2 linked regions of the Paractinoplanes abujensis genome follow. The protein of the gene in region 2 interacts with the protein of the main gene of each other region in a pairwise test. Links are inferred from orthologs where the notes say so. Each region holds a gene or a part of one and is shown on either strand. Other genes may lie near its edges.

Evidence for each region.
Region 1: the proteins of BKA14_RS27910 (region 2) and BKA14_RS09060 interact in binary tests that used the Escherichia coli proteins (3 or more experiments, as listed by UniProt). The link is inferred for Paractinoplanes abujensis from one-to-one orthologs.

The regions. Positions count from the first base shown.
Region 1 is NZ_JACHMF010000001.1:2,095,831-2,099,142, reverse strand. Bases 224-3,223 are described here. They hold BKA14_RS09060 (ABC transporter ATP-binding protein), read left to right. Parts: upstream 224-1,213; coding sequence 1,214-2,233; downstream 2,234-3,223. Other genes in these bases: BKA14_RS09050 (DUF6082 family protein), read right to left, coding at 3,131-3,223; BKA14_RS09055 (M15 family metallopeptidase), read left to right, coding at 2,285-3,079; BKA14_RS09065 (ABC transporter permease), read left to right, coding at 426-1,217; BKA14_RS09070 (ABC transporter permease), read left to right, coding at 224-429. Outside these bases: more of BKA14_RS09070, read left to right, coding at 1-223; more of BKA14_RS09050, read right to left, coding at 3,224-3,312. UniProt on the Escherichia coli protein: Part of the ABC transporter complex CysAWTP involved in sulfate/thiosulfate import. Responsible for energy coupling to the transport system.
Region 2 is NZ_JACHMF010000001.1:6,096,023-6,099,116, forward strand. Bases 263-3,044 are described here. They hold BKA14_RS27910 (glutamate-5-semialdehyde dehydrogenase), read left to right. Parts: upstream 263-920; coding sequence 921-2,168; downstream 2,169-3,044. Other genes in these bases: proB (glutamate 5-kinase), read left to right, coding at 263-909; BKA14_RS27915 (prenyltransferase/squalene oxidase repeat-containing protein), read right to left, coding at 2,337-3,044. Outside these bases: more of proB, read left to right, coding at 1-262; more of BKA14_RS27915, read right to left, coding at 3,045-3,094. UniProt on the Escherichia coli protein: Catalyzes the NADPH-dependent reduction of L-glutamate 5-phosphate into L-glutamate 5-semialdehyde and phosphate. The product spontaneously undergoes cyclization to form 1-pyrroline-5-carboxylate.

The sequences.
Region 1 (3,312 bases), 4.0 Mb from region 2 along the record:
GTGTGGCTGTTCGAGTTGCCGGGCCTGGCCCTGGTCTACACGTACTTCCAGATCCCGCTCATGGTGATCGTCTTCCTGCCCGCGCTCGACGGCATCCGCCCGCAGTGGCGCGAGGCGACCGAAAGCCTGGGCGGCACGACCTGGCAGTACTGGACGCGCGTGGCCGGCCCGCTGCTGGCCCCGGCGTTCCTCGGCTCGGCCCTGTTGCTCTTCGCCAACAGCTTTTCCGCGTACGCGACCGCGGCCGCACTGGTCAGCCAGGGCAGCCCGCTCGTCCCCCTGCAGATCCGCGGCGCGCTGACCAGCGAAGTGCTGCTGGGCCAGCAGAACGTGGGCAAGGCGATGGCACTCGGCATGGTCGTCGTCGTGGCCGTGGTGATGGCGCTCTACTCGCTGCTGCAGAACCGGACGTCCAAGTGGCTGGGGTGATCGCTCGCCGAGCGCGCAAACAACGCGCATTCCGCTGGACGATCCTGATCGTTCTCGGCGTCTTCTTCGTGCTGCCGTTCGTGGCGATGGTCGAGTTCTCCACGCGCGACGGCGAAACGTGGCCGTTGCTGGTCGATTGGCCGTCGCTCAGTGAGCGCTACCCGGCGCTGGCCGAGGGCATCACCACCTCGCTGCTGCAGGCCGCGCTCACCGCCGGGCTGATGCTCGTGTTGCTCGTACCGACGGCGGTCTGGGTCCGGCTGCGGCTGCCCCAGCTGCGCCGGCTGGTCGAGTTCATCTGCCTGCTGCCCCTGACGATCCCGGCCATCGTGCTGGTCGTCGGGCTGGCGCCGGTGTACGCCTGGGTCACCTACTTCCTGGGCGGCTCCTCGCTGACGCTCGTCTTCGCGTACACGGTGCTCGTTCTGCCGTACGCGTATCGCGCGATCGACGCCGGCCTGTCCGCGATCGACGTGCAGACGCTGGCCGAGGCGGCGCGGTCGCTGGGCGCCGGCTGGGGCACGGTGATGTGGCGAGTCGTGCTGCCCAACATCCGTACGGCCGTGCTCTCCGCGGCCTTCCTGACCGTGGCCCTGGTGCTCGGCGAGTTCACCGTCGCGTCCCTGCTCAACCGCACGAACCTGCAGGTCGCGATTAACCTCCTGGGCAAGAGCAGCGCCACCGTGTCGGTGGCCGTGTCGCTCACCGCGCTGCTGCTCGCCTTCGTCCTGCTGCTGCTTCTGTCCCTGCTCGGCGGGCGTCGCCGGGCCGTCAAGGAGACCTCATGACCGGCGTCGCCGTCCATCTGAAGGGGTTGCGCCGCTCGTTCGGCCCCACGCTCGCCCTGGACCTCCTCGACCTGGCCATCGAGCCCGGCGAGTTCATCGCGCTGCTCGGCCCGTCCGGCTGCGGCAAGACCACGGCGCTGCGCGTGCTGGCCGGCCTGGAGGACGCCGACAGCGGTGCGGTGCTCGTCGGCGGCAAGGACGTGACCGCGCTGCCCGCCAACCGGCGCGACATGGGCATGGTCTTCCAGGCGTACAGCCTCTTCCCGCACCTGACGGCCCTGGACAACGTGTCGTTCGGGTTGTCGCTGCGCGGCCGGTCCAGGAACGTCGCCCGCGCCCGGGAGATGCTCGACCTGGTCGGGATCGGGCCGCTCGGCGCCCGCTACCCGCATCAGCTCTCCGGCGGTCAGCAGCAGCGGGTCGCCCTGGCCCGCGCCCTCGCGATCGAGCCCAGCGTGCTGCTGCTCGACGAGCCGCTGTCGGCGCTCGACGCCAAGGTGCGCGTGCAGCTGCGCGACGAGATCCGCCGCATCCAGACCGAGGTCGGCACGACGACGCTGTTCGTCACGCACGACCAGGAGGAGGCCCTCGCCGTCGCCGACCGGGTCGGCGTGATGCGGGCCGGCAAGCTCGAACAACTGGCCGCGCCCGCGGATATTTATCTCGCCCCGGCCACGCCGTTCGTGGCCGAATTCGTGGGTCTCAGCAACCGCCTCCCCGGCACGGTCACCGGCGACGAGGTCGAGGTTCTCGGTACCCGGCTGCCGCTGCTCGCGCCGGCCTCCCCGGGGTCGGTCACGGCCCTCATCCGGCCGGAGTCCGTGCAGGTCACGCCGGACGCGGGCGGCACCGGGACGGTCCTCACGACCAGCTTCGGAGGGCCGATCAGCAAGGTCACCGTGACGGTCGGCGAGCAGCTCGTGGTGGCCCAGGTCGCCACCGGCCGTCTGACGGCTCTGGCCCCCGGCACGCCCGTACGGGTAACGCTGTCGCCCGGTCCCGTTGCGCTGGCCTGATTTTCGCGTTTCGCTGCGACCCGCCCGGGACGCTTCGTACGGTCTGTAGCCGTGCGCAAACGTCTGATCGCCGTCGTCACCGCCCTGCTGCTCCTGCCGGTACTCGCCCCCGCACCGGCGGGAGCAGCAGGCACGGTGTGGCACGTGGTGCGCCCGGCCGAGACGCTGGCCTACATCGCCGCCCTGCGCGGGGTCACCATGCAGCAACTGGCCGCCTGGAACGGCATCCCCGCCGACACCCCCGTGCAGGTCGACGCGGTGCTGCGACTCAACGCCCCCGCCGTCGCGTTACCGGCCTTCCGTACGCGCATCGAGACCGTCACGGCGGCCTCGGTCAACTGGCAGCCCCTCAAACGCTGCCCCGTGCTGCCCGTCAACCTGCGCCGCGTCTGGGTCTCCTACATCGACTTCAACGGCGCCTACCACGACGGCAGCGTGATCGTCCGCAAGGACGTGGCCGCCCGCGCCCAGCAGGTCTTCGGCACCCTGTACCGCTGGCGTTTCCGCATCATGGGCATGGCCCCCATGAAGGTCAACAACCCCACCGAGTCGAACATGGCCACGGTGACGGCCGGCTACAACTGCCGCGCGGTCGGCGGCACCAACGTCTGGTCGGAACACGCCACCGGCACCGCCATCGACATCAACCCGTTCCAGAACCCGATGATCCGAGGCCGCTCGATCTCCCCGGCCGGCAGCCAGTTCTACCTCGAACGCAGCCGCTACCTGATCGGCATGCTGCACCCCGAAGGCGCGGCCCGGGCCTTCACGTGGAACGACTTCCACTGGGGCGGCCGCTGGACGTCGCTCAAGGACTACATGCACTTCAGCCTGACCAACAAATGACCGGTCCAGCCATTGATGAATCAGACCGTCATCTCGTCACGACGTGGCTGGTCAGCTGCCCTCTGGATTGTCGCCACTCGTATGCAACGACTCGCCACCAGGCGGCCGTCCCGCCTCGGTACGGCGTTCCGCAGTTCGCCGTTCGCTCTCACGCTCGAAGATCCGATTGAACGGACCAATCTCCGCTACGCCCTGCTGCCTCAACTCCGCCATGCGGACCTGCCAGAGCCGCA
Region 2 (3,094 bases):
CGCCGGCCGCGCGACCTGGCCACCCAGCAGGCGGCCGCCTCGGTCGGGCAGGGGCTGCTGATCGGGCGTTACGCGGCGGGTTTCGCGCGGCACGGGCTGCAGGTCGGCCAGGTGCTGCTCACCGCCGACGACGTGACGCGCCGCGCGCACTATCGCAACGCGTACCGCACGCTGCGCAAACTGCTCGATCTGGGCGCGCTGCCGATCGTCAACGAGAACGACACGGTGGCCACCGACGAGATCCGCTTCGGCGACAACGACCGGCTCGCCGCTCTGGTCGCCGCCCTGGTCGACGCCGATCTGCTGATTCTGCTCTCCGACGTGGACGCGCTCTACACGGGCAGCCCGTCGGATCCGTCGTCGCGCCGGATCGCGTACGTGGAAACCGAATCTGATCTTCAAGGCATCAACATCGCGACGCCGAGCAAGTCCAAGGTCGGCACGGGCGGCATGGTGACCAAGGTCGAGGCGGCCCGGATAGCCACCGGCTTCGGCATCCCCGTCGTGCTCACCGCCGCTCCCCTGGCCGGCGCGGCGCTGAGTGGCGACGAAGTGGGCACGCTGTTCCGGCCGGCCGACAGCCGCCCCGCGGCCCGGCTCTTCTGGCTGGCCCATGCCACCGCCCCGCGCGGCCGCCTGCACCTCGACCCGGGCGCGGTGGCCGCGGTGGTCGCGCGGCGCAAGTCGCTGCTGCCCGCGGGCATCACCGCGGTCGACGGCTCGTTCGCCGCGGGCGACCCGGTCGACCTGGTCGATGCCGCCGGCGCCCCGGTCGCGCGCGGCCTGGTCAATTACGATGCGATCGAATTGCCCGCCCTGCTCGGGCGGACCACCGGCGAGTTGGCCGCCGCCCTCGGGCCGGGATATGAACGTGAGGTCGTGCATCGCGACGACCTAGTCCTCCTATGAAGGAAATCGCCATGACGACCGTCCTCCAGCAGGCCGCCGACGCCCGCGTGGCCGCCATCGACCTGGCCGCCGCCACCCGCACCGAAAAGGATCGCGCCCTCGAGCTGATGGCCGACCGCCTGGTCGAGCGCTCGCCCGACATCGTGGCGGCCAACGAGGTCGACGTGACCAACGCGCGCGCCTCCGGGCTGTCCGAGTCGATGATCGACCGGCTCACGTTGACCCCGGCGCGGGTCGAGGCGATGGCCCAGGGGCTGCGCGAGCTGGCGGCGCTGCCCGACCCGGTGGGTGACGTGGTGCGCGGCTCGACGCTGGCCAACGGGCTCGAGTTGCGGCAGGTGCGGGTGCCGTTCGGCGTCGTCGGCATCATCTACGAGGGCCGGCCCAACGTGACGGCCGACGCGGCGGGCATCTGCCTCAAGTCGGGCAACGCGGCGCTGCTGCGCGGGTCGGGCTCGGCGCTCAGCTCGAACGCGGCGATCGTGTCGGTGCTGCGCAAGGCGGTGGCCGACGCGGGCCTGCCGGCCGACACGATCCAGCTGCTCGACGCGACCACCCGCGACTCGGTCAAGGAGCTGATGCGGGCGCGCGGCCTCGTCGACGTGCTGATCCCCCGCGGCGGCGCCTCCCTCATCCGTACGGTGGTGGAGGAATCGACGGTGCCGGTGATCGAGACCGGGGTCGGCAACTGCCACGTCTATGTGGACGAGCACGCCGATCTGGAGAAAGCGCTGGCCGTGGCGGTCAACTCGAAGACGCAGCGGCTGTCCACCTGCAACACTGCCGAGTCTCTGCTGGTGCACGCGGCGGTCGCCGATCGGTTCCTGCCGCTGGTGCTTCCTGCCCTCTTCGAGGCCGGCGTGACCGTTCATGGCGACCCGCAGGTAGTGGCGTACGACTCGCAGGTGGTGCCGGCCACCGAGAAGGACTGGGGCACCGAATACCTGTCGGCCGACCTCGCGGTGGCGATCGTCGACTCGCTGGACGACGCGCTCGACCACATCCGGCAGTACGGAACCGGGCACACCGAGGCCATCGTGAGCGAGTCGGTGACGGCGACGCGGCGGTTCACGGCCCGGGTCGACGCGGCCGCGGTGATGGTGAACGCGTCGACCCGTTTCACCGACGGCGGCGAGTTCGGGTTCGGCGCCGAGATCGGCATCAGCACTCAGAAACTGCACGCCCGCGGGCCGATGGGCCTGCCCGAGCTGACGTCGACCAAATACATCGTCACGGGCAACGGCCACATTCGACGGTGACCGACGTCGTCGGAGTCGCCTCGTCCGTGATCTCCGGGCTAGGCTTCGGCGACTCCGCCGGCGTCGTCTCCGGCACGCCCCGACGCCGGATCGACATCAGGACGCGCCGCTCTCCGCCTTGACCTCGACCGGGATGGTGAAGGTGTTGCCCTGGCAGGTCGTTGACAGTCAGCGACAGGCGCGAAGCACGGTCAGGGTCGTGTTCACGTCGAAGTTCGGCCCCTCGGCGCTGTCCCAGCCGCCGTCCGTGCGCTGGGTCTCGCCGAGCCGCTTGCGGGCGCTCTGCAGCAACCAGTCGTCGCCCAGGTTGATCCGGCGCAGTGCGGCGGCCATCGAGGCGATGTCGGCCGGTTCCATGTCGGGCAGGCGGTCGCCCAGCACGAGTTGCACGCGGGCGGACTCGTAAAAATACTGCGCGCCGTAGAGCAGGCCCGCGGCGTGCCAGCCCGCGGCCAGGAAGGACGGCCAGGTGCCGTCGGGGTGTAGCCGGCCCACGACCCACTGGGCGGCCGCACCGAGCGTGTGACCGTAACGCGCCGGGACGTCGAACTGGGGGTGCGCCTCGTACTCGGCCACGGTCATCCAGAAACCCGCGGCCGCGGTCAGGTAGAGCGTGGCCTCGGGGTCACCCGGCATCGCCCACGCGGGCGCCTCGGCGGCCAGCGTCTCGGATTCCTGCCAGGTGCCGTCGCGGCGCTGCACGCTGGCCAGCCAGGCCAGGGCCCGGTCGACCGGCTCACCGTGCAGACCACCCAGGTCGTCGAGCTCGTTGAGCCGGAAACAGGTGGCGTCGATCGAGTCGACGGGGGCGCCGGCCGACGCGGACCAGCCGCCGGCCTCAGACTGATCGGCGGTGATGCGCCCGATGACGAGCGGATCGGGAGGTTGACCGGTGCGCAGATATGACAGCCGGGCCCGCTCCACGG